Regions from separate parts of the Peribacillus sp. NPDC096379 genome, predicted to be linked through region 2. Evidence: riboswitches for the same ligand, from Rfam matches in the RefSeq annotation. Region 2 holds a riboswitch; the other holds the start of a gene.
What was found. Region 2 has a riboswitch for preQ1 ahead of queF (preQ(1) synthase). Riboswitches for the same ligand answer to the same signal wherever they lie in the genome.
Positions count from the first base shown of each region.

Region 1: linked by a shared signal. The riboswitch ahead of queC (7-cyano-7-deazaguanine synthase QueC) and the one ahead of queF (preQ(1) synthase) in region 2 are both predicted to bind preQ1.

Region 1 is NZ_JBIWFD010000003.1:180,883-184,314, reverse strand. Features, by position in the region: gene ACIQZI_RS15015 (aldo/keto reductase) at 386-1,390, shown strand; PreQ1 riboswitch class I at 1,494-1,537, shown strand; gene queC (7-cyano-7-deazaguanine synthase QueC) at 1,591-2,250, shown strand; gene queD (6-carboxytetrahydropterin synthase QueD) at 2,250-2,726, shown strand; gene queE (7-carboxy-7-deazaguanine synthase QueE) at 2,719-3,432, shown strand, end outside.
Region 2 is NZ_JBIWFD010000006.1:76,604-80,035, reverse strand. Features, by position in the region: gene ACIQZI_RS21105 (DeoR/GlpR family DNA-binding transcription regulator) at 19-780, shown strand; gene queF (preQ(1) synthase) at 1,319-1,819, opposite strand; PreQ1 riboswitch class I at 1,945-1,991, opposite strand; gene ACIQZI_RS21095 (purine-cytosine permease family protein) at 2,406-3,432, shown strand, end outside.

The DNA.
Region 1 (3,432 bases), on a different contig from region 2:
GGTTTGAGGAATGTGTACGAAATTAAACTATGATGTTTTATTCGGGCAAGTATGAGATGGGAAGAAGAATTAACTCCAGAAGTTTGATTACATAACTGCGCTCATAACTTCAGGTACATTTTAACAATTACTAACACATCTCGAACTTTATCTCGGTTTAACAGGCTGTAAAACCCCCACCTCAATTTTTGTGAGAGAATCAAGAAATAAATAGGTGGGGGATAAACAGCCTGTAAATCCCCGATTGGTTCAACTAACTATCAGTGGGGGATGAAAAAACCCCCCACTGATGGAAGTTTCACTTTATGAAGATGAGCCAAAAGCTAGGTCTTCTTTTGCGAGTGCTGCTAAAGTGTACGGTTAATAATAAAGGGGAGGTTTTATTATGGAATATGTAAAGTTCGGTAATACTGGTACGGATGTTTCTCGTATTTGCTTAGGAGCAATGGGGTTCGGGGATACTGAAAAATGGACCCACAAATGGGTTTTAGATGAAGAACGTAGTCGTCCAGTCATCAAAAAAGCTCTCGATTTAGGGATTAATTTCTTTGATACTGCGAATATCTATTCAATGGGCGAAAGTGAAAAGATTCTCGGCCGGGCATTGAAGGACTATGCTAAGCGTGACGATATTGTTCTTGCAACAAAAGTTCATCAAACAATGCGTTCAGGTCGTCCTAATAGTGGCGGATTATCTCGTAAAGAAATTATGAGCGAAATCGATCAAAGTTTAAAGCGCTTGGAAACAGATTATGTAGATTTATACATTATTCACCGCTGGGATTATGACACACCAATTGAAGAAACTATGGAAGCTCTTCATGATGTCGTTAAATCAGGGAAATCTCGTTACATTGGTGCGAGTGCTATGTACGCTTGGCAATTTCAAAAAGCGCAACGTGTAGCAGAACGTAATGGCTGGACTAAATTTGTATCCATGCAAAACCACTACAATATGATTTACCGTGAAGAAGAGCGTGAAATGATTCCGTTCTGTCGTGATGAAAAAATTGCCATTACACCATATAGCCCACTCGCTTCAGGTCGTTTGACTCGTGATTGGTCTGAAACTACTCTTCGTTCTGAAACAGACATGGTTCAACATTCAAAATACGATAGTATGATGAAAGCTGATCAAGGCATTGTAGAACGTTTGGCTGAAGTAGCAAACAATCATGGTGTTACTCGTGATAAGATTGCGTTAGCATGGCTTCTTAACAAGGATCAAGTTGTTGCGCCAATCATCGGTGCCCAAAAAGAAAGTCATCTTGAAAGTGCCGTAGCTGCACTTAATATTCAGTTGACTCCTGATGAGATGAATTATTTAGAAGAGTTATACATTCCCCACCCAGTAGTAGGGGCTCTTCCAAAACCAAAATTCAATAAATAAAGGGATAATAATATGTACCAAAATATGCATTTTCTATTTTTAGTTTGAAGATCTACTGATTTTAGTCTAAAATGAACTGATGTAAATATAAATCCGTTTAATTACGGTAGAGGTTTCTAGCTACCCTCTCTAAAAAACTAAGGAAAACAGCACTGCTTTCTTAGTAGTGCTGTTTTTCTGTCGAAAAGGGGATTTTTTTAATGAAGCAAGAGAAGGCAGTAGTCGTTTTTAGTGGTGGTCAGGATAGTACGACTTGTTTATTCTGGGCGATGAAGCAGTTTAAAGAAGTCGAGGCAGTTACGTTTGATTATAATCAGCGCCATCGGTTAGAGATTGATTGTGCCAAGCAGATTGCAGATGAACTTGGCATTAAACATCATATTCTGGATATGTCGCTGCTCAATCAATTGGCGCCGAATGCTTTAACGCGTGATGACATTGCTGTAAGTGAGGGCGAAGAAGGGGAGCTTCCTTCTACGTTTGTTCCGGGGAGAAATTTGTTGTTCTTATCCTTTGCTGGGGTACTTGCCAGCCAAGTAGGAGCGAAGCACATTATTACCGGTGTTTGTGAAACAGACTTTAGCGGCTACCCGGACTGCAGAGATATTTTCATAAAGTCGTTAAATGTCACGCTGAATCTATCGATGGATCAGCCATTTGTGATTCATACACCGCTTATGTGGATGAATAAGGCCGAGGCCTGGGGCATGGCGGATGAGTTAGGTGCTTTGGAATTTGTTCGCAAAAAGACACTAACCTGTTATAACGGAATCATGGCAGATGGTTGCGGGGAATGTCCGGCATGTAAATTGCGTCAAAAAGGTCTTGATGACTACTTGAGTCAGAAGGGGCAGAAATGATGTATGGATTTCGTATTGTAGATAAATTACAAAAGATCAATGAAGATATCAAATCCACTCAATTAAAATACCATGCTAAACGTGTGCTTGTTAGTAAGGAATTTACCTTTGATGCGGCCCATCATTTACATTGCTATGAAGGAAAATGCAAAAACCTTCATGGCCATACGTATCGCGTCATTTTTGGACTTAGCGGTTTTATCGATGATCGTGGCCTGCTCATTGATTTTGGAGATATTAAAGAAATTTGGAAAAATGAGATTGAGATTTTTCTTGATCATAAATATTTAAACGAGACGCTGCCCTTAATGAATACGACGGCTGAGAATATGGTTGTTTGGATTTATGAAAAAATGGCGGACGCGTTAAAAAATAGACAAGAACAATATGATGGGGCAAGGGTTGAATTTGTCCGTCTTTATGAAACACCGACGAGCTATGCCGAGACAAAAAGGGAGTGGATGGAGGTTGAGTAAAATTCCTGTGATGGAAATATTCGGTCCAACCATTCAAGGGGAAGGCATGGTCATCGGTCAAAAGACGATGTTTGTCAGAACCGCGGGTTGTGATTATTCTTGCTCATGGTGTGACTCGTCATTTACATGGGATGGAACGGGTAAACATCTCATTAAGCAGATGGAGCCAGACGAAATTTGGCGTCAGTTGAAAGAACTTGGAGGAGACGGTTTTTCTCATGTAACCATATCAGGTGGAAATCCAGCTCTTTTGAAGAATCTTGCTGAATTTGTCCAATTATTAAAGCAAGAAAACATGAAGACCTGTCTGGAAACGCAAGGATCAAAATGGCAAGATTGGATGCTTTCAATCGATGAGTTGACGATCTCGCCGAAGCCACCTAGTTCAGGGATGAAAACGAACTTTGACTCACTTGATATGATTTTCAATAAGCTCATGTCAGACAATTTTTTAGGAAATGTGAGTTTAAAGGTCGTTGTATTCAATGATGCTGATTTTGACTATGCAAAGGAAATTCATAGAAGATACCCTGGCATTCCTTTTTATATGCAGGTGGGAAATGATGATACGAAGACTGCAAATGACGCTGCGTTAATTCCCCATTTACTGCAAAAATACGAAGAGTTAATCGAACAAGTGATACAAGATGAAGAGTTAAAAGAAGTTAAAGTACTCCCTCAACTCCATGCATTAGTATGGGGAAAT
Region 2 (3,432 bases):
CTTTGAGTAGGTGAATATATGTTTCCAGTTGAAAGACAACAGAAAATTACTGAATTATTAATGGTCAAAAAGGTTCTCAAAATATCTGAGCTAACTGAAGAATTAAAAGTCTCTGTTGATACTCTTCGTAGAGATCTAAACCTGCTCACAAAACAAGGGAAAATTGAAAAAATTTATGGTGGAGTTAAGCTCGTTGAAGCAAAATTTGGGGAATCGACAATTGACGAACGCTTGGTCAGCCATATAAATGAAAAAGAAGTAATTGCACAAAAATGTAGCGATTTGATCTATGACGGTGATTGTATTTTTATAGATAGTGGTTCGACAACCTATCAAATTGCAAAATATATTAAAAATAAGAAGAAGCTAACGGTAGTGACGAATTCAATTCCTGTTGTATTAGAACTAATAAATAGCGATGTAGAGCTAATTATCATTGGTGGAAAGGTTAGACATAATGAACAGTCTGTAGTAGCTTATGATTATTTATTCAATTTTAGCGAATTGAATATAGTAAAAGCGTTTATTTGTGCTAGTGGGATTACAGTCGAAAAAGGAATCTCTGATTATAATTTAGAAGAAGCAATTACGAGGAAAAAAATGATTGAATTATCTAAAGAAATTTATGTTGCCGCAGACAGTACAAAATTTGGTAAGGATGTCACCATTGGTATTGCAACACTTGATAAAATTCATTACATTATTACGGACCAAAATGTAAATAAGAATCTCATCGATTCATTTAAGAAAACAAGCACCCATTTAATCATTTCAGAATAATAATCCTCATTCAAAACCTGAATGGCGTTAAAACGCCATCCTTTACTATGAAAGATATATCATGAAGCACGCTACACTCGCTTAATCACAATGGTGGCGGTGCAGAGCGGGCATTTCAGCTACTTTCTCGATAATATAAGTATGCCCGCTAAGTAGATTGGCTATATTAGTAAGTCGCGAAGCCTCGTCCCATGTCCTTCATACAAAAAACGGAAATTCCACTCGTAATGAACGAATTAAGTGGAATTTCCGTTTTTCTATTATCATTTTAAAATTTTACAATTTATATGGAACACATATAAAGTGAAACTTCAATCAGTGAGGGTTTTCTTCATCCCCCACTGATTGTTAGTTGAACCAATCGGGCTTTTACGGGCAGTTCCCCCCCACCTACGCTTCCTCGATTACTCCAAGCCTTAAGGTGGGGGGGTTACTGCCCGTTAAAGCGGGATAAATTAGTTAAATCTATCATATGAAATTCATAACTTTAGGTGGATTAAATAACCTTATCGACAATACCCTTACCTTGTTTCAACGATTAACGATTGTCGACTTTTTCAGGATAAAGATCATGATTCATCAAACGGAAACTGGCCATCTCTTCGTACTTGGTACCTGGTTTCCCATAATTGCACCATGGATCGATGGAAATTCCACCACGTGGTGTAAATTTCCCCCAAACTTCAATATACCTTGGGTCAAGTAATTTTATTAGATCGTTCATAATAATGTTAACGCAATCTTCATGGAAATCACCATGATTACGAAAACTGAAAAGATATAATTTTAGTGATTTACTCTCGACAATTTTTTGATCTGGAACGTAAGAAATATACATCGTTGCAAAATCAGGCTGGTGTGTCAGTGGGCATAAACTAGTGAACTCCGGACAATTAAATTTCACGAAATAATCACGATTCGAATGAAGATTATCTACTGCCTCTAATACCTCCGGTGCATAATCAAATGAATATTGTGTATGTTGATTACCTAATAATGTTAAATCCTTTAAACCTTCTTCATTGCTTCGGCCAGACATAAAAATCCCCCTTGTAAATGGTTTCCCGACACTGTTTTAAAAGAGAGATCCGCTAATCATTCTATTGCAACTAAAAGAATAAAACATAAAAAGCCATGCCCAGTATGGACATGGCAAATTCCCATGTATCCATAGTTTTTTATAGAGGGTATCAGCTATGAACCTCTCCCGCTTACGTACGGGAATTCTCTTTCATATCATAAAGAACACTTAGCAAAACGTCAATTGAAACTTTATATCGTTTTATTATAGAAGGCGAGTATACAACATAGTTAATACGCTCAAAGAAGGTTTTGGAAATCCCTAACACGCTTTTCTACAAAAGTGCAAATGTTAAATGAATCTGAAGGTATCGTCAATATCCCATCAATTGTGTAGTATATGCTACAAATCCTATGATATAAGGAGGAATTGGTAGATGTAGCGGGCTTCTAGTAGTCTAAGCACCAAGCAACCGCAATAATGACGTTTGATAATTCCCTAGTTATATTGATATATTGAATATAGAGTGTAGCGGGATGATGAATCTGTGCATAGCAGCCAGAAACTAATTTGTGAAATAATACACAAAAAGGAGTAGATACGTATGAGATCTGTCAATGTAACAGATCACAAAGTGAAAGAAGAAATGAAAGATGATTATTCATTAGATAGAGTGCCACGGCAACAAAGGAATATGGGTTGGTTAAGTATTACAAATATTACCTTTGGTATAGCAACAGCCATTTTTTATTTTCAAATGGGAAGCGTTATGGCGCTTCAATTCGGAGCCATTAATGCCATTATATCCTCCATATATGCGATAATCGTAGCCGGTATACTCGGAACATTCATTGCTTATCTTTCAGCAAAGTCCGGTATGAACGTCAATTTATTATCCAGAGGGGGCGGATTTGGCTATATAGGCGCATCATTAACCTCGTTCATTTATGCAACAAACTTCATTATGTATTGTGCGTTTGAAGGCTTGATTTTAGTTTCAGCCATTCATACCTTCTTCCCGGTCATTCCAGAATGGGCGCTAATCGTTCTCTTCGGAACAATCGTTATTCCTTTGAATTGGTTTGGTATAAAACAATTAGATAAATTACAAAAGTGGTCTTTACCTATTTTTGCTGTTTTTTTGGTAACCGCAATCATTGTATCCATTTACACACCGTCAGTATATGAAGGGAGTTTTTGGACATATATGCCAGATGGCGTTCAAGTCGGGGGTAAGGCTTTACTACTTTGTATCGGCATGCACCACGGGATCATGGGTTTGACAGCCCTGCTTGCTTCGGACTATGCCCGTTTCCTTAAACCAAAAGATATCAAAGTAGGATCGGTTGCGATTGGATTTATTCCACAGATTTTCTGTTTTGGTGTCATGGGTGGTCTTGGCATATGGTTTGGTGTTCGTCTGGGCGAACCAAATCCAGGGGTTTACATCGTACTGCTTCTTGGTATTGGAGGAGCATTATTCACCATGCTAACCCAATTGAGAATTAATGTGACAAATATATATAGCAGTTCCTTATCATTATCTAACTTCTTCGAAAACATCTTTAAATTTACACCTGGCAGACGATTCTGGGTTATTGTATCCGGTATATCGGCGATCGTTTTAATGC